One region of the Pseudomonas sp. R4-84 genome, then DNA from elsewhere that is predicted to be linked to it. Evidence: predicted binding sites of a transcription regulator. Region 1 holds the regulator's gene; each other region holds the start of a gene.
The links. Region 1 encodes FliA, which starts transcription of late flagellar genes. Its sites were predicted from a motif close to CTAAAGTTTNNNNNNNNNNNGCCGNTAA; they were not measured.
Positions count from the first base shown of each region.

Region 2: M1D68_RS00815 (methyl-accepting chemotaxis protein) is a predicted target of FliA. The motif match lies at 5,415-5,442, and genes of this name have one in related genera.
Region 3: M1D68_RS10395 (methyl-accepting chemotaxis protein) is a predicted target of FliA. The motif match lies at 5,064-5,091, and genes of this name have one in related genera.
Region 4: M1D68_RS24470 (methyl-accepting chemotaxis protein) is a predicted target of FliA. The motif match lies at 5,082-5,109, and genes of this name have one in related genera.

Region 1 is NZ_CP096390.1:1,631,206-1,638,901, forward strand. It holds gene flhA (flagellar biosynthesis protein FlhA) at 1-1,358, shown strand, start outside; gene flhF (flagellar biosynthesis protein FlhF) at 1,370-2,719, shown strand; gene fleN (flagellar synthesis regulator FleN) at 2,836-3,666, shown strand; gene fliA (RNA polymerase sigma factor FliA) at 3,663-4,406, shown strand; gene M1D68_RS07690 (chemotaxis response regulator CheY) at 4,574-4,945, shown strand; gene M1D68_RS07695 (protein phosphatase CheZ) at 4,964-5,749, shown strand; gene M1D68_RS07700 (chemotaxis protein CheA) at 5,780-7,696, shown strand, end outside.
Region 2 is NZ_CP096390.1:192,154-199,849, reverse strand. It holds gene M1D68_RS00830 (accessory factor UbiK family protein) at 1-40, shown strand, start outside; gene M1D68_RS00825 (YifB family Mg chelatase-like AAA ATPase) at 298-1,791, shown strand; gene M1D68_RS00820 (aldose 1-epimerase family protein) at 1,798-3,012, opposite strand; gene M1D68_RS00815 (methyl-accepting chemotaxis protein) at 3,332-5,308, opposite strand; gene M1D68_RS00810 (LysR substrate-binding domain-containing protein) at 5,492-6,412, opposite strand; gene M1D68_RS00805 (NorM family multidrug efflux MATE transporter) at 6,565-7,696, shown strand, end outside.
Region 3 is NZ_CP096390.1:2,237,079-2,244,774, reverse strand. It holds gene M1D68_RS10420 (OBAP family protein) at 1-508, opposite strand, end outside; gene M1D68_RS10415 (DUF3087 family protein) at 596-1,132, opposite strand; gene ppnN (nucleotide 5'-monophosphate nucleosidase PpnN) at 1,350-2,723, shown strand; gene M1D68_RS10405 (HAD family hydrolase) at 2,776-3,438, opposite strand; gene M1D68_RS10400 (MATE family efflux transporter) at 3,517-4,863, opposite strand; gene M1D68_RS10395 (methyl-accepting chemotaxis protein) at 5,141-6,358, shown strand; gene M1D68_RS10390 (response regulator) at 6,368-6,736, shown strand; gene M1D68_RS10385 (STAS domain-containing protein) at 6,752-7,036, shown strand; gene M1D68_RS10380 (chemotaxis protein CheA) at 7,076-7,696, shown strand, end outside.
Region 4 is NZ_CP096390.1:5,419,947-5,427,642, forward strand. It holds gene M1D68_RS24460 (amino acid adenylation domain-containing protein) at 1-2,401, shown strand, start outside; gene M1D68_RS24465 (SRPBCC family protein) at 2,433-2,897, shown strand; gene M1D68_RS24470 (methyl-accepting chemotaxis protein) at 3,094-4,974, opposite strand; gene M1D68_RS24475 (sigma-70 family RNA polymerase sigma factor) at 5,240-5,740, shown strand; gene M1D68_RS24480 (FecR domain-containing protein) at 5,730-6,728, shown strand; gene M1D68_RS24485 (TonB-dependent siderophore receptor) at 6,815-7,696, shown strand, end outside.

The sequences.
Region 1 (7,696 bases):
TGTTGTTATCCACAGCGGCGGCGATCATGGTGACCCGTGCTTCGGGCTCCGAAGACATGGGCAAGCAGATCAATCGCCAGATGTTCGCGTCGCCCAAGGCCCTGGCCGTGGCGGCCGGCCTGATGGCGGTGATGGGCCTCGTGCCGGGAATGCCGCACTTTTCTTTCCTGAGCATGGCGGCCTTGGCCGCGGGTGGCGCGTACCTGTTCTGGAAGAAGCAGAACGTGCAGAAGGTCCAGGCGCTGGAAGAGGTCAAGCGCCAGCAGGAACTGCTGCCGTCGCCAGCGCGTGCCATGGAAACCAAGGAATTGGGTTGGGATGACGTGACGCCGATCGACATGATCGGCCTGGAAGTCGGCTACCGCTTGATTCCATTGGTCGATCGCAACCAGGGCGGCCAATTGCTGGCGCGGATCAAGGGCGTGCGCAAGAAGCTGTCCCAGGATCTGGGCTTCCTCATGCCCACCGTCCACATTCGCGACAACCTCGACCTGGCGCCGAGCGCCTATCGCCTGACGCTCATGGGCGTGATCCTGGCGGAAGCCGAGATCTACCCGGACCGCGAGCTGGCGATCAACCCAGGGCAGGTCTACGGTTCGCTCAACGGCATTACCGCCAAGGATCCGGCTTTCGGCCTGGAAGCGGTGTGGATCGAAATCAGCCAGCGGGCCCAGGCCCAGTCCCTCGGTTATACCGTGGTGGACGCGAGCACGGTCGTGGCGACCCACTTGAACCAGATTCTCTACAAGCATTCCAGCGAGCTGATCGGTCACGAAGAAGTCCAGCAACTGCTGCAAGTACTGGCCAAAGGCTCGCCGAAACTGGCTGAAGAATTGGTGCCGGGCGTGGTTTCGTTGTCCCAATTGCTCAAGGTGTTGCAGGCGCTGCTGGCCGAACAGGTTCCGGTGCGCGACATACGCAGCATTGCCGAAGCGATCGCCAACAACGCTTCGAAGAGTCAAGATACCGCCGCTCTGGTGGCTGCGGTGCGGGTCGGCGTATCCCGCGCAATCGTCCAAAGCATTGTAGGCACTGAGTCTGAGCTGCCTGTGATCACTCTGGAGCCAAGGTTGGAACAGATATTGCTCAATAGTCTGCAGAAGGCAGGACAAGGCTCGGAAGAGGGTGTTCTGCTGGAGCCAAGCATGGCCGAGAAGCTGCAGCGTTCGCTGATCGAAGCAGCCCAGCGGCAAGAGATGCAAGGCCAACCGGTGATCCTGCTGGTGGCCGGTCCGATTCGCGCGATGCTTTCGCGGTTCGGGCGCCTCGCGGTCCCGGGGCTGCATGTGCTGGCGTACCAGGAAATACCGGACAACAAGCAAGTGACCATCGTTGCGACAGTAGGGCCCAACGGCTGAGGTAGTGGTTTATGCAAGTGAAGCGTTTTTTCGCCGCCGATATGCGTCAGGCCATGAAACTGGTTCGTGACGAGCTGGGCGCTGAAGCAGCCATCATCGGCAACCGTCGTATCGCCGGCGGTGTCGAGCTGACGGCGGCCCTGGACTACAAATTGTCGGCGCTGGCCCCTCGCGTTCCGAACATGGAGCTCGAGGACGAGCTGCGCAAGACTCAGTCGCGCATCGCCAGCGCCCAGGCCGAGTTGAGCCTGCGCAGCAGCGAAGGCTCGGCCAGCGCGGGCACCAATCGTCAATTGTTCGCCGGCCAGCCATTGACCGCAGGCCTGCCGCTGACCGCTGCCGAACCGCTGATCGAGCCGACGCCGGCCGAACCGCGTCGTCCGGCACCGGCACCCGTTGCCGCAGCCGCGGGCGTTGATCCCCGTGCCCTGGACTCGATGCGCTTCGAACTCAACAGCCTGCGCGAGCTGATGGAAGTCCAGCTCGGCTCGCTGGCCTGGAACCAACTGCAAGGCAGCCGTCCGGCCCAGGCCAACCTGTGGCGTCGCCTGCAACGCATTGGCCTGTCCGGCCCGCTGGCGCGCGACCTGCTGGCATTGATCAGCGACATCGACGAGCCTCGCCAGGCCTGGCGCATGCTGCTTGCGCACCTGGCGCGGATGATCGCCACGCCGGAAGTCGAGCCACTGGAAGAGGGCGGAGTAATCGCCATGGTCGGCCCGGCCGGCATGGGCAAGACCACCACTCTGGCCAAGCTCGCGGCCCGTTATGTACTCAAGTACGGCGCCCAGAGTATCGCCCTGGTGAGCATGGACAGTTTCCGCATCGGTGCCCAGGAGCAACTCAAGACCTTGGGCCGGATCCTCAATGTGTCGGTGACCCATGTGGATCCGGGCCAATCCCTGGCCCAGGCGCTGGAACCGCTGATGCGCAAGCGCGTCGTACTGATCGACACCGCCGGCCTGCAAGCCAGCGATCCGGCCCTGCGCATGCAGCTGGAAAGCCTGGCCGGGCGTGGCATCAAGTCAAAAAATTATCTCGTGTTGGCAACCACCAGCCAGAAACAGGTTCTAACCGCCGCATACCACAGTTACAAACGCTGCGGGCTGGCCGGCTGCATCCTGACTAAGCTGGACGAAACGGCAAGCCTGGGCGAGGTGTTGAGCCTGGCGATCGGTCATGAACTACCGGTGGCCTACCTGACCGACGGGCCGCGGATCCCGGATGATTTGCATCTGCCGCGCCGTCATCAACTGGTCAGTCGTGCCGTGAGTGTGCAAATGCAGGAAGAACCCAGCGAAGAAGCCATGGCTGACATGTTCGCTGATATCTACCACAGCCCGACCAAGCAGGTTGGCTGAGGTATTCATGAATATTTTTTGTACCTACATCGATGGTCTGCCATGCATTGTTCCGTATGTGAACGCGCAGCCAGTAATGTGGCCTCCGTCTAAGTAAGACAAGGTAAAGAACGAACATGGGCAGCATGCATCCCGTACAGGTGATCGCGGTGACCGGCGGCAAAGGTGGCGTCGGGAAGACTAACGTGTCAGTGAACTTGTCCCTGGCTCTGGCAGAGCTTGGCCGACGGGTCATGCTGCTGGACGCCGACCTGGGCCTGGCGAACGTTGACGTGCTGCTGGGGCTCACACCCAAGCGCACGCTGGCGGACGTGATCGAAGGGCGCTGTGAATTGCGCGACGTGTTGTTGCAAGGCCCCGGCGGGATTCGCATCGTGCCGGCCGCCTCCGGCACCCAGAGCATGGTTCACCTGACCCCGGCGCAGCACGCCGGCCTGATCCAGGCCTTCAGCGACATCGGTGACAACCTCGATGTGCTGGTGATTGACACGGCTGCCGGTATCGGTGACTCGGTGGTCAGTTTCGTGCGCGCCGCCCAGGAAGTGTTGCTGGTGGTCTGCGACGAACCGACGTCGATCACCGACGCCTACGCGCTGATCAAACTGCTTAACCGCGACTATGGCATGAACCGCTTTCGCGTCCTGGCCAACATGGCCCAAAGCCCACAGGAAGGACGCAACCTGTTCGCCAAGTTGACCAAGGTCACGGATCGCTTCCTGGACGTCGCCCTGCAATACGTCGGCGCAGTGCCTTACGACGAAAGCGTACGCAAGGCTGTCCAGAAGCAACGTGCCGTTTATGAAGCTTTTCCTCGTTCCAAATGCGCCCTGGCGTTCAAGGCGATCGCCCAGAAGGTCGACACCTGGCCGCTGCCGGCCAACCCACGTGGGCATCTGGAATTTTTCGTCGAGCGTCTCGTGCAACAAACAGCAGGGCCCGTGTTATGACAGCCAGCGGTTACAACCATCTCTACAAAAAATCGGCACGGGACGCCCAGTACGAATTGATCGAGCGTTACGCGCCACTGGTCAAGCGCATCGCCTACCACTTGCTGGCGCGTTTGCCGGCCAGTGTCCAGGTCGAGGACTTGATCCAGGCGGGCATGATCGGCCTGCTCGAAGTGTCGAATAAATACGACGCGAGCAAGGGCGCCAGTTTCGAGACATACGCCGGTATCCGTATCCGCGGGGCGATGCTCGATGAGGTCCGCAAGGGCGACTGGGCGCCGCGTTCGGTGCATCGCAACACCCGCATGGTCAGCGACGCGATTCGTGCGATTGAAGCGAAAACCGGGCGAGACGCTAAAGATCACGAAGTTGCGGCCGAACTCCAGTTGAGTCTCGATGATTATTACGGGATTTTGAACGATACCTTGGGCAGTCGCCTGTTCAGTTTCGACGACCTGTTGCAGGACGGCGAACACGAAGGGCTGCACGAGGACGGCGCGAGTGCTCACATGGAGCCGTCGCGCGACCTGGAAGATGAACGTTTCCAGAGCGCCCTGGCGGATGCGATTGCCAATTTGCCGGAGCGTGAGCGACTGGTCTTGGCGCTGTACTACGACGAAGAGCTGAACCTCAAGGAAATCGGTGAGGTCCTGGGGGTCAGCGAATCGCGGGTCAGCCAGTTACATAGCCAGTGCGCGGCCCGCTTGCGGGGGCGTTTGGGGGAGTGGCGAGCGCGCTGACGAGCAGTGTGGGGACGCTGCGAGCGGGGCTGGCATGGCGTATGCCGGGCCAGTCTCCATCCGTTGTGCTCCATACCGTTGTCGAGTGTTGTGCCGGATTGATTGAAATGGCGCGTCCAGGTGCTGGGCGCGTTTAAGACTGCTTGGAGGTCGAATTGGACAAGAACATGAAAATCCTCATCGTTGATGACTTCTCAACGATGCGGCGGATCATAAAAAACCTGTTGCGTGACCTCGGGTTCACCAACACGGTCGAGGCCGACGATGGCACAACCGCCATTCCGGTCCTCAACAGCGGGAGCATCGACTTTCTGGTGACTGACTGGAACATGCCTGGCATGACCGGTATCGACTTGCTGCGCCACGTGCGCGCCGACGAAAAACTCAAGCACCTCCCGGTGCTGATGGTCACTGCCGAAGCCAAGCGCGAGCAGATCATCGAAGCGGCCCAGGCCGGTGTGAACGGCTATGTGGTCAAACCCTTCACGGCCCAGGCGTTGAAAGAGAAGATCGAAAAAATCTTCGAACGCATCGGTTAACGGCGCCACGGGGGAGCTATGGACAACGAATCTTCAATGGGCGATTTCGAATCGACCCTGAAAAAACATGCCCGCGAACTGGTAGACAGCCTTGAAAAGGGCCGCTTCGGCGATGCGGTTCAAATGATTCATGAGCTCAACCAGACCCGTGATCGCGGTCTGTACCAGGAAGTCGGCAAGCTCACCCGTGAACTGCACAGCGCGATCGTCAATTTCCAGATCGATCCGAACATGCCGCAGGCCGAGGAAGTCTCGCAGATCACCGACGCCACCGAGCGCCTGGGTTATGTGGTCAAGCTGACCGAAGCCGCAGCGAACCGCACCATGGACCTGGTGGAAAGCGCAACGCCCCTGGTCAACGGCCTGAGCGAGGAAGCCCAGGCGTTGAGCACCGATTGGGGACGGTTCATGCGTCGCGAAGTCGGCGCCGAGGAGTTCCGGGAGCTGGCCCGTCGGGTCGACGGTTTCCTGGCGCGCAGCAGCGCTGAGAATCGCGCCGTGGCCAGCAACCTCAACGACATTCTGCTGGCCCAGGACTATCAAGACCTGACCGGCCAGGTGATCAAGCGTGTGACCCAACTGGTCACCGAAGTGGAAAGCAACCTGCTCAAACTGGTGTTGATGGCTAGCCAGGTCGACCGCTTTGCAGGTATCGAACACGACCGTGAAGCGATGCTTGCCGAAAAAGATCCACAAAAACATCTCTCTCAGGGTGAAGGTCCGCAGATTCATGCCGATAAAAGAGAAGACGTTGTGTCCGGTCAGGACGATGTGGACGATTTGCTGTCCAGCCTTGGATTCTAAGTTTTAGCCCTATTTTAGGAGCAGCCATTAATGAGCTTCGGCGCCGATGAAGAGATCCTTCAGGATTTCCTGGTTGAGGCCGGCGAGATTCTAGAGCAACTATCCGAACAGCTGGTCGAGCTGGAAAGCCGACCTGATGATGCGGATCTGCTCAATGCAATTTTTCGCGGTTTCCACACTGTAAAAGGAGGCGCCGGCTTCCTCCAGCTCAATGAGCTGGTGGAGTGCTGCCACATTGCCGAGAACGTGTTCGACATCCTGCGCAAGGGTGAGCGTCGCGTCGACTCGGAACTGATGGACGTGGTGCTCGAGGCCCTGGATGCGGTCAACAGCATGTTCAGCGAAGTGCGCGAGCGCTCGCCGATCACCCCGGCCACCCCCGAGCTGCTCGCCGCGCTGTCGCGCCTGGCCGAGCCGCAGTCGGCTGACGAGGCCATGCCCGTTGCCGAGCCTGTGGTCGAAGAACCGGTTGCGCAAGAATCGGGCGACATCACCGATCATGAATTCGAATCGCTGCTGGACTCGCTGAACGCCGTCAAGGCCGAAGCCGAGGCTCCGGCCGCGCCCGCTGCGCCAGCCGCCGATGCCGCTGCCAGCGATGAAATTACCGACGATGAGTTCGAATCGCTGCTCGACCAACTGCATGGCAAGGGCCAGTTCGCCCCCGATGCGGTCGTAGCGCCGGCGGCCCCGGCTGCGCCAAAGGCAGCGGGGGATGACTCCGACATTACCGACGACGAATTCGAAGCCTTGCTCGACCAGTTGCATGGCAAGGGCAACTTTGCCGTCGACGCGTTGGATTCGGCCATCGCTTCGGCGCCGACCCCGGCCAAACCAGTGGCAGCGGCAGCCGGAAGCGACTTGATCAGCGACCACGAATTCGAATCGCTGCTCGACGAGCTGCATGGCAAGGGCAAGTTCAGCGAAGTCGGCACGGCCGCCGCCGCGCCTGCCGCTGCCGCCACGGCTGCACCCGCCGCCAAGGCCGCGCCGAAGCCGGCCGCCAAGGCGCCGGAACCGAAAGCCGAAACCCCGAAGCCTGCCGCCGCAGCGGCGCCAGCCCCGGCTCGCGCGCCTTCCGCCGCGCCCGCCGAAAAACCGGCGAGCGAAGCCGAGACCACCGTTCGCGTCGACACCGCGCGGCTGGATGAGATCATGAACATGGTCGGCGAACTGGTGCTGGTGCGTAACCGCCTGGTGCGCCTGGGCCTCAACAGCCAGGACGAAGCCATGTCCAAGGCCGTGTCGAACCTCGACGTGGTCACGGCTGACCTGCAAACCGCGGTCATGAAGACCCGGATGCAGCCGATCAAGAAAGTCTTCGGGCGCTTCCCGCGCCTGGTTCGCGACCTGGCTCGCCAGCTCAAGAAAGAAATCAACCTGGAACTGGTGGGTGAAGAGACCGACCTCGACAAGAACCTTGTCGAGGCCCTGGCCGACCCGCTGGTCCACTTGGTGCGCAACGCGGTCGACCACGGCATCGAGTCGCCGGAAGAGCGCGAAGCGTCAGGCAAGGTCCGCAGCGGCAAGGTGATCCTGGCCGCCGAGCAGGAAGGCGACCATATCCTGCTGTCGATCTCCGACGACGGCAAGGGCATGGACCCGAACGTGCTCCGTTCCATTGCGGTGAAACGCGGTGTGATGGACAAGGACGCGGCCGATCGCCTGAGCGACACCGAGTGCTACAACCTGATCTTCGCTCCGGGCTTCTCGACCAAGACCGAGATTTCCGATGTGTCGGGTCGTGGCGTGGGCATGGACGTGGTGAAAACCAAGATTTCCCAGCTCAACGGTTCGATCAACATTTACTCGACCAAGGGCCAGGGCTCGAAGATCGTCATCAAGGTCCCGTTGACCTTGGCGATCATGCCGACCCTGATGGTGATGCTGGGCAACCAGGCGTTCGCCTTCCCGCTGGTCAACGTCAACGAGATTTTCCACCTCGAC
Region 2 (7,696 bases), 1.4 Mb from region 1:
GGCCGAGCTGGAGGCGCGACTCGACCCCAAGGACGAGTGAGCACCTCTTGCCAGGGATGCGGCGTTAAGCGCGTGATTTGTCCAAGGCCCACCAGATCATCCAAAGCGCCGGCAGGGGCTCGCCGCCTGTAACGGCAACTGAAAAACAACCGCCTGAATGGCGGTTGTTCATTCATGCCCCCACTTGCGCAACATCCTGCGAAAATTTGCCCCTTCAATTGCCCCGCCCTCTCAGTTTCCCCGGACTAGTCTTCAAGAGCCGCAGGATGCGGCTCTCCATCAGTCAAGGAACGCTTCATGTCGCTCGCCATCGTCCACAGCCGCGCCCAAGTGGGGGTCGAAGCCCCTGCCGTTACCGTTGAGGTTCATCTGGCCAACGGCTTGCCGTCACTGACGATGGTCGGCCTGCCGGAGGCGGCGGTGAAGGAGAGCAAGGACCGGGTGCGTAGCGCGATCATCAATTCAGGGCTCAATTTCCCGGCGCGGCGCATCACCCTGAACCTGGCGCCAGCGGATCTCCCCAAGGACGGAGGCCGGTTCGACCTGGCGATTGCCTTGGGAATCCTGTCGGCCAGCGTGCAGGTGCCGACCTTGATGCTGGACGACGTGGAGTGCCTCGGCGAACTGGCATTGTCCGGCGCCGTGAGACCGGTACGCGGCGTGCTCCCCGCGGCGCTGGCGGCACGCAAGGCTGGACGCATGCTGTTGGTACCCCGGGCCAACGCCGAGGAAGCTTGCCTGGCGTCGGGGCTGAAGGTGATCGCCGTGGACCATCTGCTCGAAGCAGTGGCGCATTTCAACGGCCACGCCCCAGTCGAGCCTTTTGTGTCCAACGGGCTGCTCTCGGCCAGCAAGCCCTATCCCGACCTCAGCGAAGTACAAGGTCAAGCCGGAGCCAAGCGCGCCTTGCTGATCGCGGCAGCGGGAGCTCACAACCTGTTGTTCAGTGGCCCACCCGGTACGGGCAAGACGCTGCTGGCGAGTCGTTTGCCGGGGTTGCTGCCACCGCTGGCCGAAAGCGAGGCCCTGGAGGTCGCGGCTATACAGTCGGTTGCCAGTTGCGTGCCCTTGAGCCATTGGCCGCAACGGCCGTTCCGCCAGCCACACCATTCGGCGTCCGGCCCTGCCCTGGTGGGTGGAGGCTCCAAGCCGCAACCGGGGGAAATCACCCTCGCCCACCACGGCGTGCTGTTCCTGGACGAGCTTCCAGAGTTTGATCGCAAGGTATTGGAAGTCCTGAGGGAGCCCTTGGAGTCGGGGCATATCGTGGTTTCGCGCGCCCGCGATCGCGTGCGCTTCCCGGCCCGCTTCCAGTTGGTAGCGGCCATGAACCCCTGCCCCTGTGGATACCTTGGCGAGCCCAGCGGCCGCTGCTCGTGCACACCGGACATGGTGCAGCGCTATCGCAACAAGCTGTCCGGCCCCTTGCTCGACCGCATCGACCTGCACCTGACCGTGGCGCGGGAAGCCACGGCGCTCAATCCCAAAGGCGAACCGGGTGACGACACCGCCACCGCGGCCGAGCGGGTGGCCGAAGCCCGGGAACGCCAGCAAACCCGCCAAGGCTGTGCCAACGCATTCCTCGATCTACCGGGGCTGCGCCGCCATTGCAAACTGTCCTCGACCGACGAGGCGTGGCTGGAAACCGCCTGCGAACGACTGACCCTGTCGCTGCGAGCCGCCCACCGCTTGCTGAAGGTCGCCCGCACGCTGGCCGACCTTCAGCAGTTGGAACGGATCAGCCGCGAGCACCTGGCCGAAGCCTTGCAATACCGGCCCGCAACGCCATGAAACAGGTCACGGCTTGCTCAGGTCCACCAGCGGTGTTTCTCGCACCTCGGCCTTTCGATCGCCCTGGATGTCATCGATGCGCTTGAGGGCTTTGTCCACGGCCCCCTTGTCCGCCAGAAGACTGTAGTGGATCTGGAATTGCTTGCGCTCTTTCGGTGCGATGCTGGGCACCAGGCCCAGCGGACGCTGGTAGCGGCGGTTATAGGAAAAACTGGTACCTGGCTCCAAGCCGGTCACGTAGCCCTGGCCTTGGGTATCGGTGTTTTTCCACAGGGAAAACACCGGAAGCGTCCCGGTATTGAAGCCCACGGAAACGCCGAGGCTACCGGCCTTGTTGTGCAGGACGGTCAGCGTATCGCCCTTGGCGTCGGCGTAAGGCACGACGTTGTAAACGGTTTCATCGTAGTCCTTGGTGGGAGCTCGATAGGTGGTCCAATCCTTCAGGTCGCCCTTGGCCTTGTCGTTGAACGGCGAAACCTGTTTGACCGGGGCGGCGAAGCGGGCCCCCTGCTCCAGGAATGGCGTGCTGAAATTGCTGTGATAGAGCGCCTGGTATTCCTTCGGATAGTCGCCATTGTTGGTCAGCGTGTCGTTGAGGGAAAAGGTCACGCTGCCGGGCTCGGTGACCAATTCAGTCTGGACCGAGAAGTCAACCTTCTTGAACGCCTGCTCCTTCAACTCGCCTCGCAGGGTGATGGCGTAAGGTGGCTTTTCATCGATGTGCAAGGTGACTTTGTTCGCCGGAATATTCGCGGCGCGCCCATGCAAGGTCAGCAGTTCACCGTTGTCGATGCCGGGGTGGCCGACCCACTCAAAGCCGCAGCGGGTCACCAACTCATTGAAGCCTTCGAGCCAGCCCAGGCCACCTCGGCCGTTGAGTTCGATGAATGCTGGATTGACCACTTCTTTGACCGGCGAATCCCAGCCCATACGCACATCGCCGACCGAGGCTTGAAGCACGTTCATGCCACGGGTCGGGACGACTGACAGCTTCAGAGTGCCGTTGTCGATGTCGACAATGCTCACGCCTTCCTGACGCCCCCCGTGGAGGGTGCGCATCGTCACGGAAAACGGCTTATCGGTTTTCACGCCCAGTTGTTGACTGGTGATTCGCCAGGGTTGGGCGGCTTTATCGGTGTCGAGCAGTACGTAATCCCACGCCATCGCATGGGAAGCTACGCCCAAGGCGCCGAGGGCAACGAAGAGTCTTAGGGAATTCATGGAGACGGCCTTTTGTTGGAGTTGTGCGGTTTTTATAGACTTGAAGAAACGTTTCAGCAAGCCAAAAAACAGCAACTACCTGAAAAACTACACGGCTACAGATTGGAGATTTTTTGCGGGAAACGAGCTTGCTCGCGGTGATTTTTTGCCTAGGCAGCCTAGAACCCGTGACGGGGGAGCTTGCTCCCGCTCGACTGCGCAGCAGTCGCAAGACGCGACGATAAGGTCTGCCTGAAAAGGCACGGGCCTGCTGTGCAGGCCCGCGGGAGCAAGCTCCCTCGCCACGGGATTGGGTTGGCTTGCTCGTGAGGGGACGGTCTCAGCGGAACCGATCGACTTCTTTGCGAAGGTCCTGCGCCAGTTTTTCCAGTTCCTTGGCGGTGATCGCCAGGTTCGAAACCACTTCGCGCTGTTCGCTGTTGGCCATGGCAATACTCTGCAGGTTGCTGCTGAGCAGGGTCGCGGTGCTGCTTTGCTCCTGCGTAGCCGTAGTGATCGCGGCGAATTGCTGGCCGGCCGAGCGGCTTTGCTCATCGATACGCGCCAGGGCCGAGGCCACGTTGGCGTTACGCGACAAGCCTTCCTGCATGAGCAGGTTGCCCTTCTCCATGGTGCTGATGGCGTTGCCGGTTTCCTGCTGGATGCTGTTGATCATGCCGGAAATTTCGTCAGTGGCCTGGCGAGTGCGCGAGGCCAGGCTCCGAACCTCGTCAGCTACCACGGCAAAACCACGACCCTGCTCGCCCGCCCGTGCAGCTTCGATGGCGGCGTTCAACGCCAGCAGGTTGGTTTGCTCGGCGATCGAAGTGATCACACCGACAATGCCACCGATCTCCTGGGAGCGCTGGCCCAGCGTGTTGATGACCGTTGCAGTGCTGTTCAAGGCGCCCGCGATCTGTTCCAGGGACGATGACGCTTCGTCCATCGAGGTACGGCCGATGCGAGTCTGTTGGGCATTGTCCTGGGCCAGGCGCTCGGTATTGCCCATGTTGTCGGCGATGTTCAGGGAGGTGGCGCTGAATTCTTCCACCGCCCCGGCCATGCTGGTGATCTCGCCGGACTGTTGCTCCATCCCTTCATAGGCGCCACTGGACAATCCGGAGAGCGCCTGGGCACGGCTGTTGACCTCTTGGGAGGCTTTGCGAATGTGCTCGACCATGGTCGACAAGGCTTGGCTCATCTGGTTGAACGCACGGGCCAGTTGGCCGATCTCGTCGTGGCTCGACACATTCAGGCGCACGCTCAGGTCGCCGGCGCCCAAGGCTTCGGCCTGACGCACCAAGTCACCGAGGGGAGCCAGTTTGCTGCGCAACAGCCATACCGCCGCACCGACCGCCAGCAACATCGCCAGCAAACTGCCGATCGCCAGTTGCGTACCGACGTTCCAGGTCACTGCGTTGATCTCGGTTTTCGGCATGCTCGCCACGACCGACCAGGGCCCGCCCTCGAACGGCACGGCAACGCTATAGAACTCCTCCGCGGTGTCGTCCCAGAAAGCACCCTTGCCAGGCTTCTTGACCAACGCTGTGATGGCCGCGGTAGCACGGTCCAGCGCCTGCACGCCGGCCGGCGGCACCAACCATTTGTTCTGCTCGTCCAATAACGCCAGCGAACCGGTCTGTCCGATTCGGAAGCGCTTGAGGTTTTCGAACTGCGCATTCTGCGCATCGGTGTAATCGAATCCTACGTACAACACGGCAATGATCTTGCCGCTGCCATCACGTACAGGCGTGTACTGCGACATGTAGAAGCGCCCGAACAGCAACGCCCGGCCAATGTAGCTTTGGCCGCTGATCACCGGGCCGTAGGCCGGTCCGGCGCGGTCGAGCACAGTACCGATGGCGCGCGTACCGTCCTGTTTGCTGACGGATGTACTGACGCGGACAAAATCGTCGCCGCTGCGCACGAATACCGTGGCCACGCCGGCGGTCATCGTCTTGAAATCATCCACTTCCTTGAAATTGTTGTTCAACACTTCGCTGCCAAGGCTCAAGCCAGGCGTCTGAACGCCCGCCACCGTCACCGGCTGGTCCGGATGCACGCTCAAACCGGCGCTGAAACGCTTTTCGAACAGACCCGCCAGCCGTTGGGTGCTTTCGCGCAACGTGCTGTGGAACGTGTTGAGCTGATCGGCCATCAGTCGCGCTTCGCTCGCGAGATGCTCTTCACGGGTAGAAAGGTTTGCAGCGTCAAGCGAACGCAAGGCAAAGACAGTACTGCCGGAGATCACGACCGCCAGTATCACGGCAAGGGCAAGGCCTAGCTGTGAGGCGATCCGGGCACGAGGTTGAGACATGACGGCTCCTGGCCGAGAGACTGGATCATCTTGATCACATCGCACGCTCGGCATCTGATTCGATGAGGTAGGTATTGGCCCTTTCTGAACGAAGGTTCTATGTTCACCTTCGGCCGTAACGCCGAATACTTGAGGGCTTTGGAAGGAATAATACCAAGTGGCTAGCACGGCGACTGCAACGTTTCAGCCCAGGCGCTTGACCTCAGGTAGTTGCATGGCCTTCACCTCGCTCTGGAGAAAGTCGCTGAGCCGGCGCAAACGTTCACCCCCGGGCCGGGTTTTCGGCCAGACCAGGTAGTAATGCTCGCCGCTGGCGACAGCGGTTGGCCATGGCAGGCTCAAGCGCCCCTGGGCAACGTCCTCGGCCACCATCAACAAATCGCCCATGGATACGCCGTAGCCGCGCGCGGCCGCGATCATGCCCAGTTCCAGGGTATCGAACACCTGACCGCCCCTGAGCGAGACTTTGTCCGCCAAGCCCATGCGCTGCAGCCAATTGCGCCAGTCGCGGCGATCCGGAGTGGGATGCAATAGCTCGGCCTTGGCCAATCGCGCCACATCCCAGGGTTGGTCATTGAGCAGGTTCGGAGCGCCGACCGGTATCAACTCCTCGGGAAACAGCAGGCTGGCCTCCCAGTCCGCAGGGAAATGCCCATTGCCCAGCAGGACTGCGCAATCGAAAGGCTCGGTATTGAAATCCACCGAGTCGATGTCCATCCAGGCGCTTGTCAGCTGCACTTCGTTGCCCGGTTGCAGATGGCGAAAGCGGCTCAGGCGCGCCAGCAGCCAGCGCATGGTCAGGGTCGATGGCGCCTTCATCCGCAGGATGCCGTCTTCTCCGTGCAATGTGTGGCAAGCCCGCTCCAGCGCCATGAAGCCCTCCCGCACGCCCGGCAGCAGCAGGCGCGCCGACTCGGTCAGTTGCAGGTTGCGCCCGCTGCGCTGGAACAGTCGACAGGCAAAGTGATCTTCCAGTGTGCGAATGTGCCGGCTGACGGCGCTCTGGGTGATCGACAGCTCCTCGGCGGCGCGGGTAAACGAGCTGTAGCGCGCCGCGGCTTCGAATGCCCGTAGCGCATAAAGCGGAGGAAGACGGCGAGACATCGCAAAAGCTCCATGGCGTGGTTTGCAAACCCTACCAGAAACCCATCCAGCATGAGTTTTAATCATGCCAGCGATCTTTTTTATCCTTTTGTGCAATCCGGCGGGAGGGCCGAGAATCTTCGTCTTACTGCCTTGCTGGAACATGGAGTGTGATGATCATGCGGCATCCTGTGCGTACCGAACTCTGGGCCATCCTGCGCCTGGCGGGACCGTTGATTGCTTCGCAGTTGGCGCACATGCTGATGGTGCTGACGGACACCCTGATGATGGCTCGCCTGAGCCCCGAAGCCCTGGCAGGCGGCGGGCTCGGGGCGGCGAGCTATTCATTCGTATCGATTTTCTGCATCGGCGTGATCGCGGCGGTGGGCACCCTGGTAGCGATCCGCCAGGGCGCGGGCGACATCGAAGGCGCCACCCGGCTGACCCAGGCCGGATTATGGCTGGCCTGGTTGATGGCGCTGGTGGCGGGCCTGCTGTTGTGGAATCTCAAGCCGGTGCTGTTGATGTTCGGCCAGACCGAAACCAACGTGCTCTCTGCCGGGCAATTTTTGCTGGCACTGCCGTTCGCCCTGCCCGGTTACCTGAGTTTCATGGCCCTGCGTGGCTTTACCAGCGCCATCGGGCGGGCCACGCCGGTGATGGTGATCAGCCTCGGCGGCACGGTGGCCAACTTCCTTCTCAACTATGCGCTCATCACCGGCATGTTCGGCCTGCCGAAGCTCGGCCTGATGGGGATCGGCCTGGTCACGGCCATCGTCGCCAACTGCATGGCCCTGACGCTGGCCTGGCACATTCATCGGCACTCGGCCTACCGCGCTTATCCATTGCTTGCCGGCCTGTCGCGACCCAATCGCCAATACCTCAAGGAACTGTGGCGACTGGGCTTGCCGATTGGTGGCACTTACGCGGTGGAAGTCGGCCTGTTCGCATTCGCCGCCCTGTGCATGGGCACCATGGGCAGCACGCCGCTGGCGGCCCACCAGATCGCGCTGCAAATCGTCTCGGTGGCCTTCATGGTTCCGGCGGGCATGTCCTACGCCATCACCATGCGTATCGGCCAGCATTACGGTGCCGGGCAATTGCTCATGGCGCGCCTGGCCGGGAGGGTCGGGATTGGTTTTGGCGCGGCCGCCATGCTGGCGTTCGCCATGGTGTTCTGGCTGCTGCCGAATCAATTGATCGGCCTGTTCCTGGACCATGAGGACCCGGCGTTCCGGGCGGTCATCGACCTGGCGGTGAGCCTGTTGGCCGTGGCGGCGTGGTTCGAGCTGTTCGACGGCACTC
Region 3 (7,696 bases), 610 kb from region 1:
TGTGCCAGGTCTTGCCGTAAGTGCTGACCAGGTTCTTCATCAAGCGGGTTTCCGCCACCTCCGGAATGCCCGGCGCGACCAGTTGTCCAGACTTCACCTCATGCACATGGCTGTGCCACAGCTGCTTTTCGGCGGCGGGCAAGCTTTCGAACAGGCGCTTACTGATGATGTATTCCACGCCCATCAATTTGGCCTTGGCGCTGTTGGCATCGAAGATGGCGCACTGGAACACTTCTTCGTTCAGTGCCGTGCAGTAATGGTGCGCTTCCATTTGCCCGGACATCCGGCCGTTATAAAAATGAAAGCCGTCCAGGTAGGTATCCAACGCTTGCAAAGGGGGTTTGTTCTGCATGATCCCGGCCCCCGCTTCCAGCGTCGCGGTGGTTGGGCTTTTCGCGGCGCCTGGCGCGTCTACCGGTGAGTGGCTGTTACCGCCCGCGCAGCCCGCCAATCCCACTGTAGCCACACACAACAGGGCCCAGGTTCCATGAACCATCTTTCCAGTCATCTCGACTCTCCTTTCCATGACTGCTCATGAGAAAGGCATTGGAAGACCGGGGTTTATTTTTTTCCCGAGGCAACCGATGAGCGGCCGTTAGCGGCGCTCGCCGTAGGCCTGTTTGACCGAGTCTATCCAGGCCGGGTCCAGGCGTGATTGCTCTGAATCCAGGCCCAGCGCCTGCATGTTTTCCAGATGCTCGTCGGCCTCACGGACCAACGAGGCGTGGTCGCTGGAATTGGCATCCAGCCGGTGCATCTGGGCCAGGCCCAGGTGATAGAAACGCAGTAGCTTCATCGCTGCCGGATCCCGGGCCTGCACACCGGCCTTTACCTGGTGCATCACGTTGGTGACGCTCATCAGGCTGCGCTTGAGCTGCCAGCCATACACCGCAGCGGCCATCCACGGCTGCGACCAGAAATAGCCGCGCATCAGCCCGACCATCACCAGCACGGCAGCGAAAACGCCGCCGACATTGAAGCGAAAATTATCGCCCCCGGGTGTACCGAACAGCATCACCGCCAGGCTGGACAACAGCATTGCCAGCGCCAGGAACACCACGGCCACGATGAGGGTGCTGCGACGGGTCTGTTGCCGGTAGTCGGCGGCGTCCCACGGTTTGATCTCGAACATCGCGTCGCAATTTCCTTGTATGGCGTGAAAAGACTCGCGCATTATCGCCTGCCCGGTCGATTTAGCTATGCTGGGGCTCATTTTGTGTTGCAACCGACCCGATGGATCCGGATCAAAGTCCATGGCGATACCGCAAGGATCGTGCGATCTTCCTGCGTGGACGTTTTTTTCAAGATGCCGCCGTCGTGCGAGCGGCATCGTTTTCAAGGAAAGCTGAATGACTCAAAGACATGTAATCAACGCTTCGGTAAGCCCCAAGGGCAGCCTGGAGACTTTGTCCCAGCGCGAAGTGCAGCAACTGAGCGAAGCCGGTTCCGGCAGCATCTACGATCTTTTCCGCCAGTGCGCCCTGGCGATTCTCAACACCGGCGCCCATGTCGATAACGCCAAGACCATCCTGGAAGCCTACAAGGACTTCGAGATCCGCATCCACCAACAGGACCGTGGTGTACGCCTGGAGCTGCTGAACGCGCCGGCCGATGCGTTCGTCGACGGCGAGATGATCGCCAGCACCCGGGAAATGCTCTTCAGCGCCCTGCGCGACATCGTCTACACCGAGAACGAGCTGGACAGCCAGCGCATCGACCTGAGCTCGTCACAGGGTATCAGCGACTACGTGTTCCACCTGCTGCGCAACGCCCGCACCTTGCGCCCTGGAGTGGAACCGAAAATCGTCGTGTGCTGGGGTGGCCACTCGATCAACACCGAAGAATACAAGTACACCAAGAAAGTCGGCCACGAACTGGGCCTGCGCAGCCTGGACATCTGCACCGGCTGCGGTCCCGGCGTGATGAAAGGCCCGATGAAAGGCGCCACCATCGCCCACGCCAAGCAGCGCATCCAGGGTGGCCGCTACCTGGGCCTGACGGAGCCGGGCATCATTGCCGCGGAGGCACCGAACCCGATCGTCAATGAACTGGTGATCCTGCCGGATATCGAAAAGCGTCTGGAAGCCTTCGTGCGCGTCGGCCACGGCATCATCATCTTCCCGGGCGGCGCCGGTACGGCGGAAGAATTTCTCTACCTGCTGGGCATTCTCATGCACCCGGCCAACCAGGACCTGCCGTTCCCGGTGATCCTCACCGGGCCTAAAAGCGCTACGCCGTATTTCGAGCAGTTGCACGCGTTCGTCGGCGCGACCTTGGGCGAAGCCGCGCAGAAGCACTACCAGATCATCATCGACGACCCGGCCGAAGTGGCGCGGCAGATGACCCAGGGGCTCAAAGAAGTGAAGCAGTTCCGCCGCGAGCGCAACGACGCCTTTCATTTCAACTGGCTGCTGAAAATCGACGAAGGTTTCCAACGCCCGTTCGACCCTACCCACGCCAACATGGCCAGCCTGGGCTTGAGCCGCGACCTGCCCTCCCACGAACTGGCCGCCAACCTGCGCCGGGCATTTTCGGGGATCGTGGCCGGGAACGTGAAGGACAAGGGCATCCGCCTGATCGAAGAACACGGCCCGTACGAGATCCATGGTGATCCCGCGATCATGGAACCGCTGGATCGCCTGCTCCAGGCCTTTGTCGCGCAACACCGGATGAAACTGCCGGGCGGCGCGGCGTATGTGCCGTGCTATCGGGTAGTGACCTGATCCCGAAATCGCTGAGGTTAAAAATGTGGGAGCGAGCTCGCTCCCACAGGGGCTAGCGTTGGTTTGAGACGCGTATCAATCCATCGTCCACCACAATGCTCAGCCCACGGTAATCCGCGATCTGCGAATGCACCGTCACCACCGGGTGCGTATGCGTGGCCGTCACTACCATCACGTCCATGCCCGCCGCCTCGCCAGCCTTGATTCCGGCTTCTGCGTCCTCGAACACCAGGCATTCCCGCGGAGCAACTTGCAAGCGTTGTGCGGCCAATAGGTAGCACGCTGGATTCGGCTTGCCGGCGCTCACGTCCTCGGCGGTCACCATCACGTCGGGGAGCGGAATCCCGGCCGCTTCCATGCGACGCAAAGCCAAGGCCATCGGCGCCGAGGTGACAATCGCCCATTGCGTCGGCGGCAGGCTCTTGAGAAAGCCCAGCGCACCGGGCACCTCGACCACCCCTTCCACGTCCTCGATTTCTTCGATGGTGAGCTGCGCGGCCTCGGCCTGGGCATCCACTCCTGGCAGGTTCTGGCGGGCAACGGTGTCGACGGCGCGCACGCCATGGATAGTCGGCAGGAATTTAGCCACGTCCAGGCCATGGCGCATGGCCCAGCGGGTCCAGATCCGCTCGGTGGCGGCGACGGAATTGAGCAGCGTGCCGTCCATGTCGAAGAGGAAGGCACGGTAGGCGACGGTGGGGAGTTCTGCGGACATCGGGATCCTCGTAAATCGGAAAAGGTGACTAACCCTGTGGGAGCGAGCTTGCCCCCCAAGGGTTCCATGTCGGGCCGGTTACACCAACCGCTCGATCCGCTGGTGCTGCCAGACCCGTTTGTAATACAGCGTCTGCAGCAACAGCATGCTCAGGTAAGCCACCGGAAACGCCATCCACACCCCTTGCAGGCCGAAGTGTGCGTCCAGCAGGTAGGCGACCGGAACTTGCACGCCGATGATGCAGAAAATCGAGATCGCCACCGGCATCAGCACCGTGCCGCTGGCGCGCATGATGCCACCGATGATGGCCTGGAAGCCGAACACCAAAAGGCTCCATAGCATGATGTGCAACAGGTGCTCGGCCTGGACCCGCGCCGCCGGGTCGGTGATGAACAGGCCCAGCAACCAGCGGGACAACAGGTACCCCAGCAGCACCAGCCCACCGGTCAACCAGACGTTGATCAGCATCCCGGTGCGCAGGATCGGCCCCAGGCGTTCCAGGCGTCCGGCGCCGATGGCCTGGGCGCCGAGGATCGACGCGGTGATGGCAATCGACAGCGCCGGGAACTGCACGTAACTGACAATCTGCGTCACCGCGCCATAGGCGGCCGTGGCTTGGGACCCGTGGCGATTGACCAGGGCCAGGATGACCAACTCCGATAGCGAGATCACCACCATCTGCAATCCGGTGGGCAGGCCGATGCGCAGCACTTTGCCGAGGATATCCCTGTCCAGGCGCATCGCCGCGAACAGCGCCCGATCCGGCGCCAAGGCATGGGCCCGTCGATTCAGGCGCCACGCCAGCATCGCCATCGCCGACGCGGTGCCCACCAGCCCCGCCAGCGCCGCGCTCTGGATGCCCATCTGCGGCAACCCCAGCCAGCCCCGGATCAACGCCGGCGTCAGCGCCATCCCAACGCTGGTGGACACCAGCAACGCCAGCAACGGCGAAACGGTATCGCTGACACCACGCAATAGCTGGGTGAAAAGCACAAACACCAGCAGCATCGGGAGGATCCACATCATCACCCGCGCATACGACACCGCATCCTCCAGCACGTCGGCGGGCGTTCCGAGGCCTTGCAGCCCCTCGCGGGCAAAAACACTGCCGAGGATTGCCGCCGTCAGTCCGATGATTGTCCCCAGCAGCAGCGTCGAGCCGGCAATCGCCTTCACGGTTCCCGTCTCGCCGGCGCCGTAGGCCTGCCCGATCAAGACCCCTGCCCCCGCGCCCAGGCCAATCACCAACGCGATGAAGAAAAACACGATGGGAAACATCCCCGACACCGCCGCCAGGGCCTGGGTGCCGAGCATTTGGCCGATGTAGATGCTATTGAGCGTACCGGACATCGATTGCAGGAAATTGGACAAGACCATGGGGGCCAAGAACAGCAGGTAGGTTTTCCAGAGAGGCTGGGTGGGCATGAGGGCTCGATGGCAGGTTCGAAAACTGGTGCGGGTAATTTAGCTCAATCCTTTCATTGTGTTTCACAGAATGATCTGACGAACACTGTTGAGGTTCATCGTGATTTCTTCCACAGGTCAGGCCACCTCGACATTTCCAGGATCTCGTCTATTCTGCGATAGCAATGTGCCACTTTTTTTCCAAAACCGGACGACTGGTCCTCAAGACCGGGTCGACTTTGCAGATAACCAGTTATTCGCAAATATCCTGTCAGCAATACTGTTCAAGGACCGAACCATGATGTCGTATTCCCACGACCATTCCCTTGCCACATCCCAGACGCACACCTCCTGGCACGCCTTGATCGTTGCCATCATCGCCGGCGCAGGGCTGCTGGTACTCAATGGCACGAGCGCTCAAAACATCGGTTTCAGTGCTGTGCTTCTGGTCCTTGGCGTGGGTGCCGGTATCTGGGGCGCGCGCTCGCAGCGCCTGCAATTGGACAAGGTGGCCGCAGCGGCCATCGCCCATCATGAACTGCAAGCCGCCGACCATGGCGCTCACAAAAGCAGCGCGCAACTCAACGAAGTGATCCTCGGCGCGATGCCGATCTGGGCCAAGCAAGTCGAAAGCTCACGGCAGCAGACAGAAACCGCGATCGTCTCGTTGACCAGCCGCTTCACCGGCATTTCCTCGCGTCTCGAAGAAACCGTACAAGCCTCGCAACTGGCCGCTGGCGAGTTGGCGGGCAGTGGTGGTGGCGGTGCCGTCCAGGTGCTGGCGCAGAGCGAAGGCGAACTGGTGAAGGTGATCGATTCGCTGAAGTGCACCCAGGCCAGCCGTGATGAAACCTTGGCCCAAGTGCGCAACCTGACGGCCTACACTGGCGAGTTGCGGACCATGGCCGCGGATGTCGCTGCGATTGCCGCCCAGACCAACCTGCTGGCCCTCAACGCCGCCATCGAAGCCGCCCGCGCAGGCGAAGCCGGACGCGGTTTTGCGGTAGTGGCAGATGCCGTGCGGGCCCTGTCGAGCAAGTCCAGCGAGACCGGCCAACAGATGTCGGCCAAGGTCGATGTCATCAACACCGCCATCACCCAATTGGTGCAGGCGGCTTCCAGCGGCGCCGACCAGGACAGCCAGTCCGTGGCCGTGTCCGAAGGCAGCATCCAACGCGTGCTCGAACGCTTCCAGAGCGTCACCGGCCGCCTCGCCGATTCGGCCGACATGTTGCAACGGGAGAGTTTCGGTATTCGAGACGAACTCACCCAAGTGCTGGTCAGCCTGCAATTCCAGGATCGGGTCAGCCAGATCCTCAGCCACGTGCGCGACAACATCGAGGACCTGCATGTGCACATGCAGCAAGCCAGCCAGTCGCCCGAACAGGCCATCTCCATCGACGCCCGCCAATGGCTGGCGCGCATGGAAACCACCTACGCCACCGACGAGCAACGCCGCAACCATCACGGCGACTCGGCCGCGCAACAGACTTCACAGGAAATAACCTTCTTTTAGGAGCCCCTCATGGCGAAAAATGTATTGGTTGTCGACGACTCCGCGAGCGTTCGGCAGGTCGTCGGCATCGCGTTGAAAAGTGCCGGCTACGACGTGATCGAGGCCAGCGATGGCAAGGATGCACTGGGCAAGCTCAACGGCCAGAAAGTGCACCTGATCATAAGCGACGTGAACATGCCGAACATGGACGGCATCACCTTCGTCAAGGAGGTCAAGAAACTGGCCAGCTACAAGTTCACGCCGATCATCATGCTCACCACCGAGTCCCAGGAATCGAAGAAGCAAGAGGGCCAGGCCGCAGGCGCCAAGGCCTGGGTGGTCAAGCCGTTCCAGCCAGCGCAGATGCTGGCGGCGGTGTCCAAGCTGATTCTTCCCTGATGGCTGGAGGCTTCAATGCCGCTGCTGTACGAAGTAGAAAATGACACCGCGCAGGTGCAGATCGACGGCGAGCTGACGATCTACACCGCCGCCGACCTGGCCGCGCAATTGCTGCCACGGTTGGGGGCCACGCCCGCCATGGTGCTGGACCTGTCGCAGATCACCGATATGGATGGCGCCGGCCTGCAATTGCTGCTGATGGTTCAGCGCGAGGCGCCCAAGGCCGGGACCCAACTGACGGTGGCCGACCCAAGCAAAGCCGTCACCGAAACACTGGCGCTGTGCAACCTGGTTGCGTAGTCCCTTTGCAACACGTCGGACACGACAAAGGATATGAGCGTGAGCATCAATCTCGATCAGGCACAACAAACCTTCATCGTCGAGGCCCGTGAACAACTGCAGGCGATGGAAGAATCGTTGCTGCAATTGGAAAACGACCCCGGCGACGATGACGCCATCGGCGCGATCTTCCGAGCGGCCCATACGATCAAAGGGTCGGCTGGACTGTTCGGCCTGGAGCCGATCGTCAGCTTTACCCACATCGTCGAGGACGTGCTCGATCGCCTGCGCGAGGGCAGCGTCGCGGTGGACCCTGGCTTGATCGCGGTGCTGCTCAAGTCCGGCGACCACATGCTCGAATTGATCGACGTGGTCGCCAACCAGGGCTCGACGTTGCAGCCCCCTGCCCTGGCGCGGGAAATGGAACTGTGCCAGCTCCTGCAGGAGTACCAGGCGCCCCCGACCGCGACCGAACCGGATCGGGAAACCCAAGCCGAGCCAACCGGCTCAGCCGAAGCGTGCCTCTGGCACATCTCCCTGCGCTTCGGCCAGGACGTGTTCCGCAACGGCATGGACCCCTTGTCGTTCCTGCGCTACTTGCAGACCCTGGGTGAAATCGTCGACATCACCACGCTCACCGAGGCGATGCCGGCCATCGACACCTGGGATGCTGAATCCTGC
Region 4 (7,696 bases), 1.9 Mb from region 1:
CAACCTCAGCCATTTCTGCGCCTGGTACGCAGATCATGTCGAGCTGCGGCGCGACAGCCGAGCGTTGCAGTTTTCCACCATCAACTTCGACGCATCGTTGCTGGACATCTTGCCGACCTTCATCCAAGGCGGACTGCTGGTGGTGCCCAGCGAGGATCAGCGCCGCGACCCGCAGCGACTGGAGTCGTTGATGCGTGAACAGCGCGTCAGCCATGCCTTCCTGCCGCCCGCGCTGTTGAGCGTCATGCCGCTGGAGGCGTCATTGGGGCTGGCGCACCTGATCACTGGCGGGGACGTCTGCGAGCCGTACGTGATCGAGCGACTGGCGCCGCAGTGCCGGTTCCACAATATCTACGGCCCGACGGAAACCACGGTATTGGCCACCACGCGGCAATTCGCCGTGGGCGATAACAACCGCAACCTCGGTATACCCATCGGCAATGCCCGCGTGCTCATCCTCGACGAACACCTGCAACCGGTGCCCCAGGGCACACCCGGCGAGCTGTACATCGCAGGGCCTGGAGTCGGCCTGGGGTACCTGAACGATCCAGTGCTGACCAGCAGCCGTTATCTCGACCTGACGCTGCCCAACGAGCAAGCGCTGCGGGTCTATCGCACGGGGGATATCGGCCAGTGGACCGACGACGGGATCGAGCTGTGCGGCCGCCGCGACAACCAGGTCAAGATCCGCGGCTTTCGGGTCGAGCCCGAGGAGATCGAGCATTGCCTGCGCGACAGCCAAGTGTTTCGCCAGGTGGCGGTGGGGGTCGACGAGCGCCGGCGGATCCTGGCGTTCCTGGCGAACCCCGTGGACGATCGACCCGGCGCGGCCCTCAACGCCTTGCGCCAGCATGTGCAGGATTCGCTGCCGAGCTACATGCACCCGGCGGCCTATGTAGAGCTGCCCAGCCTGCCTTACACCAGCAACGGCAAGGTCGATCGCCGGGCATTGCTGGCGTCGGCGGGATCGGTCCAGGCAGGAGCTCAAGGGCGTCAGCCACAAAATGCATTGCAAACCCAGCTCCGACAGCTATGGGCCGAGCTGCTGCAGTTGCCAGCCGAGGACATCGCCATCGACGAGAGTTTTTTCAACCTTGGCGGGCATTCGATCCTGCTTTCGCAGCTGCTGTTGAGTCTCAGGCAGACGTTCGGTCGCAGCCTGTCGATCAACCGCTTCATCGAAGCACCGACGCTGATCACCTTGGCGAAGTTGCTCGATGCCCCCGACCAGAGCGATGCATCCTCGCTGAGCCCCCAGGCTTTCATCGACGCCGAAGCCGAACTCAACCTCGCTCCACTGCCCATCAGCCAGAGCGGTGATGTGCATAAAGTGGTCGTGACCGGCGCCAACAGTTTTCTCGGCGTGCATATCGTCGAAGCGTTGCTGGCGTGGGGGGCCACGGAAGTGGCGTGCCTGGTGCGTGAATCCGGCGGGCAAAGCGCGGCCCAGCGGTTCGCCCAGGCCCTGCGGGAAAATCGCCTGGAGCATCTGGACCTGAGCCGTGTCAGCGTCTACGCCGCCGACATCACCCAGCCACAACTGGGCTTGCCGGACGACACCTACCAGCGGATCGACAGCACGTTCGGCGCGTTGGTGCACAACGCCGCCCATGTCAATCATGTGCTCGACTACGAGTCCCTGGCGCGGGACAACGTCGAGCCCATCTTCGAATGCCTGCGGCTGTGCGAAGGGCGCAGCAAGAAAATCTTCAACTTCGTCTCGACGCTGTCGGCCTCCAGCACCCTGGACGCTAATGGGCAGGTGCTGGAGCAGCCAGCAGCAAGGACACCGCCGATCTACATCAAGAATGGCTACAACCTGTCCAAATGGGTCGGCGAGCGGATTCTGCAACGGGCCCGGGACCTTGGCGTCCGGGTCAATCTGTTCCGTCCCGGCAACATCAGCTTCAACAGCCAGACCGGGGTCTGCCAGCCCCACAAGAACCGCTTGATGCTGATGCTCAAGGGATCGATCCAGCTCGGCCAGGTGCCGGATCTGTCGCTCAATTTCGACCTGATGCCGGTGGACTTCCTGGCACGTTTCATCGCCTTCCACGCCAGCCGTTACCAACCCAACCAGGCCGTGTTCAACCTGCACAACCCCGAACCCTTGAGCTGGGACGCCTATGTGGCGTCGTTCCGCGACAGTGGCCGGGAATTCGCGCTGGTCAGTGTCGCGGACTGGCAACAGCAGCTGGCGCGGGTCGATACCGACAACGCGCTGTTCGGCGTGCTGGGTTTCTACCTCAACGGCTTCGAAGAAGACATCGGCGACATCTCTCTGATCCGCCATGACAACGCCCGGTCCGGCGTGAGGCAGATGGGCACCCGTTACCCGGAAAAGTCCCCGGCCCTGCTGCGCCGCGGTGCTGATTACCTCAAGGCCATCGATTTCATCTGAAGCAACCCAACCCCACGCAAGGAGCAAGACCATGAGTGCTTTTCAACCCGACACCCTGATCAAGAACCCTCAAGCCTGCCATGTCGAAACCTCGGTGCAAGTGCCCGCCGACGCCGCGCGCGTCTGGGAAGTGGTGGGCGACTTCGGCGGGTTCAACCGCTTTATTCCAGCCCTTGAATACATCGAAATGACTGGCGACGGCGTGCGTTCGCTGCGCAAGAAATTCTTCCGCGACGGACAAAACCTAGTGGTGGAGCAACTCAACAGCCGCGATGACCAGGGCATGCACATGACCTGGACGCTGATCTACAACACCCTCGGCATCGACAACCTCTGGGCGGCGATGCGCGTCGAGCCCCTGGGAGACAGCCGCTGCCGCGCCACCTGGACCATCATCGCCGACCACACCGAGGCGCACACACGGGAAGGGTTCAGGGATTTCCTGCAAGGGTTCGCCGATGAGGCGATGGGAAATGTGGTGAAGATGTTCGCCTGACCAAAAAACCCTGTGGGAGCGAGCCTGCTCGCGATGGCATCAGCCCAGACAACCCACACCCGTGGCGAGGGAGCTTGCTCCCGCTCGGCTGCGCAGCAGGCGTAAAGCCAGCCAACGCGGTCCGCCTGCAGGCTTGCAGGGGCCTGCTGCGCAGGCCAGCGGGAGCAAGCTCCCTCGCCACGGGGGATCGGGTCCGTCAGATCTTGAAGCTGTCCACCAGTTGCTTCAATCGATTGGCCTGCTGCGACAAGGCATCGCAATCCTTCAGGGTTTCGTTGAGGTTGGCGACGCTTTGCTGGTTCAACGTATTGATGTGCGTGACGTCCATGTTGAGGGTCTCCACCACGGCTGTCTGTTGCTCGGTCGCGGCGGCCACGGATTGGTTCATGCCGTCGATCTCGCCGATGCGCTGGGTCACGCTGACCAAGCGCAAGCCGGCCTGGTTCGCCACTTCCACGCTCTCCTCGCTGGAAGCCTGGCTCGCGTTCATCGTGGTCACCGCTTCACGGGAGCCGACTTGCAGCGAGGTGATCATCTTGTGAATCTCTTCAGCCGACTCCTGGGTGCGATGCGCCAGGTTGCGCACTTCATCGGCCACCACCGCAAAACCACGTCCGGCTTCACCGGCACGGGCCGCTTCGATGGCGGCGTTCAAGGCTAGCAAGTTGGTTTGCTGGGAGATGCCCTTGATCACATCCAGGATGTGCCCGATGTTGTCGGTGCTGGCGTTCAGGGTTTCGATCTGGGTGCACGACAGGCTGATTTTCTGTGACAGCTCGGTCATCGCCTGGATGGTTTTTTCCACCACCTGACGACCATCGTCCGCTTGCTCGCTGGCGCCACTGGCGTGTTGCGAGGCATCGGCGGCGTTACGGGCGATTTCCTGGGTCGCGGCGCCCAACTGATTGATCGCGGCGGCCACGCTATTGGTGCGCGCGCTCTGCTCATCCGATCCAACCAGGGAGGCGTTGGAAGACGTCATCACCCGTTGCGACAGGTCATGCACCTGACGCGTGGCGGAAGACACTTCGGCGATCGACGCGTGGATACGTTCCACGAACTGGTTGAACGACCCTCCCAATACCGCGAATTCGTCCTTGCCCTGCACCACGAGGCGCCGGGTCAGGTCGCCTTCACCCTGGGCGATGTCCTGCATGGCGCGGCCCATGGTGGTGAGCGGGCGCATCAACACCTGGATGAGCAGACTCAGCAGCAACGCAATCGCAGCCACTGCAATGAACATCGCAATCAACGCAGACGTACGGAAATGGCTCAGCGGTGCGTAGGCCTTGGCCTTGTCGATCGACAGGCCGATATACCACTCGGCGCCCGGCAAACCTGCCACCGGGGTGAACGAAAGGATGCGGTCCTCCCCGTTCAGCTCGACTTCCTGGATGCCCTTGCCGATGCGCACAGAGGTGCCGGGGTAGATGTCCTTGAGGTTTTTCATTACCTGGTCTTTGTCTGGGCTGACGATGACCTGGCCGTCGCCGCTGACCAAAAACGCATGACCGATCCCGCCAAAGTCCACGGAGTTGATGATTTTCACGAGGGTTTCCAGGCTCAGGTCACCGCCCACCACGCCCAACAATTCACCGTTGTGCTTGACCGGCAGGGCAATGGTCACCACCAGGCCGCCCACTGCCGCCGCGTAGGGTGGGGTCAGCATGGTTTTATCGGCGGCCACGGCCTGTTTGTACCAAGGGCGCTGACGCGGGTCGTAACCGTCGGGCATCTTCGCGTCAGGTCGCTGAGTGAACACGCCGGTGTTCTGGCCCACGTAGGTGAACTGGAAGTTCGAGGTCAACGCCGGCTGGTCCACGAGCCCTGGCAAATCGGCGCCCGCCCCTTGGTGCGCAATGTTCTGAGCCAGGTTTTCCAACACCAGCACCCGCCCGCTCATCCAGTTCTGGATGCTGCTGGCCGTCAGGTCACCGGATTGCTCGATGGAGGATTCCAGGCTGCGACCGATGGTATTGCGTTGCAGGTAATCGTTGTAGAGCGTGAACAGGGCAAAAGCCAACACCACCACACCTGAGGCGGCCAAGAGGATTTTGTGGCTGAACTTAAGATTCATGGAGGGACTTCTTATGCAGGGGATGGGGGTGCATTCCGGTTGGCAGTTCCATGTAGCCGCAAGAGCTGGAGATTGGATCCGCTCCATTTTGGTGCACGCATACCCTTCTGTCGGCCAACCCGTGGAAAAGATTAGGCCCTTGTTCAATTGTCCGACGAGATGATTGCCAACATCACACAGCCTGCGTCGAACGGTGGTTGCAAATTTGATGAACGCTTATGACAATGCGACCTATTATCATTTGTGATATCAGGCTATTGCGCTCATGTCCTCCCCCCAGTTAGCAGTACAGGCGCTTTATTGCAGCCATCACGGCTGGCTCCACACATGGCTGCGCCACCGACTGGGCAACGCCGCCGATGCGGCTGACCTGGCCCAGGACACCTTCGTGCGCCTGCTGCAACGCACCGAACGCCTGGAACTCACGGCACCGCGCGCCTTCCTGCGCACCATCGCGCAGGGCTTGGTGATCGATCACTGGCGCCGGGAAGAAATCGAACGCGCCTACCTCGAAACCATCGCGCATCTGCCGCAGGCCCAGATCCCAAGTGCCGAAGCCCAAGCCCTGATCCTCGAACTGCTGGAGGGCATTTCCCGCATGCTCGACGGCCTCAAGCCGAAAGTACGCAGGGCGTTCCTGCTTGCACAGTGTGACGGCATGACCCACAAGCAGATCGCCGAGCAAATGGGCATCTCGCTTCGGTCGGTGGAGCGGTACGTCGCCGATGCGCTGTATCACTGCTACGTGCTGCGCTATGAAGATTGAGCCGATCGACCCGCCATCGCGCGGTCGAGGTCCTTCGCAACTGGTGGTCAAGCAAGCGATCCATTGGCTGCTGCGCCTGCGCAACCATGCCGCCAATCCGATCCTTCGCCAACAGTGCGACGCCTGGCGCATCGCCCATCACGATCACGAATTGGCTTGGCAACGGGTGCAATCGCTGCACAGCGAACTCACCTCCAACCTGCGCGCCGTGCCCAGTGCTCATATTGCCCTCGACACCCTGGAGGCCAGCGCCCAGCGCCTCGGTCGACGCCAGGCCCTGAAATTGTTGTCCGGCGTCGCCGTGGTGGGCGCCGCCGCATGGCTGGGCAAGGACCTAGGCTGGCAGCCGTGGCGTGCCGACTTCGCCACTGCCACGGGCGAACGACGCGGTTTCCAATTGCCGGACGGTACACGACTTGAACTCAACACCCGCAGCGCCGCCGACCTCGACTATACCGCCAGCCAGCGTCTGATCACGTTGACCCGCGGCGAAATCATGGTCACCTGTGGCCGAGACCCAGGACGCCCGCTGCTGGTGAAAAGCCGCGAGGGTCTGTTCGAAGGACTGGAAGGGCGCTTCGTCGTGCGCCAGGACAGCGGCTGCACGCGCCTGAGCGTCACCAGCGGCCGGGTCGCCATTCGCTCACATCGCAACAGCGAGGGCGCGCCGATCCACGTGGAGGCAGGGCAAAGCTACCTCGTCAGTTCATCGACAGCGACCCTGGCGCCGCCCCTGGACATGGACGCCGGCGCCTGGGCGGACGGCTTGATCGTGACGCGCAACATGCGCCTGGAAGACTTCCTCAACGAGGTCGGCCGCTACCGCCGGGGCTGTCTGAGATGCGCCGCCTCGGCCGCGGACCTGCGCTTGTCCGGAGTCTTCCGCCTGGATGACATCGACAAAATGCTCGCCGTGCTCCCCCGCACGCTGCCCGTGCAGCTGCATTATCGAACCCGCTGGTGGGTCACGGTGGAACGTGCGGCCTGATTTTTTTTGGCGGGTTTTGCGAGGGCGTCCGGCTAGGACAGTAAGCAACGCTTATCTGCCTTCAGCGACTCCAACGGAAACCCAAAATGACTGAGCGCGTAACCCTCAAGACCTCCTTCGGCTGTTCCTCGCAAACCAGCCCTTTGCGCCAAGCCGTCCACGCCGCACTGCTGAGCACCGCGCTGGGCGTCAGCGCCGTGCCGATGCTCGCTGTCGCCGCGCAGGACGGCGTCACGGCCAGCCGTCAGAGCTACAACATCGCGGCAGGCCCGTTGAACGAGGTGCTGAATCAGTTCGCGCGCCAGGCCGGGATTACCCTGGCGAGCACCCCCGAGCAAACCGCTGGCCGCCAGTCGCCAGGGCTCAAAGGTGACTACTCGGCGGACCAGGCCTTGGACCAGTTGCTCAGCGGTTCGGGGCTGATTGCGGTCGGCCAGGAAGGCAGCGGCTACGTATTGCAGGCCCAGGCCGGGGACAGTGCACTGGCGCTGCCGACCACTGACGTCAAGGGCTTCGCCCTGGGTAACGCCTTGGGCAGCATGGCGGGCTACAACGCCACCCACAGCCAAGTCGCGACCAAGACCAGTACCGCCCTGCGAGAGACTTCACAAAGCGTATCGGTGGTGACGCGCGAGCAAATGGACGACCAGGGCGCGCAGACCGTATCCCAGGCGATGCGCTACACCCCCGGCGTGCTGACCAACCCCTACGGTGCGACCCATCGCTACGATTACGTGGCCATGCGCGGCTTCAACGACGGCTCGGTGGATAACATCTACCTCGACGGCCTCAAGTCCATGGGCGACAGCGGCACCTACAGTTCCATGCAGGTCGACCCGTACTTTCTCGAGCGCGTCGACATCCTCAAGGGCCCGTCGTCGGTGCTGTATGGCCGCAGTTCTCCGGGCGGCCTGGTGGCGCTCACCAGCAAAAAACCGCTTTATGAGGCCTACCACCAGGTCCAGGCC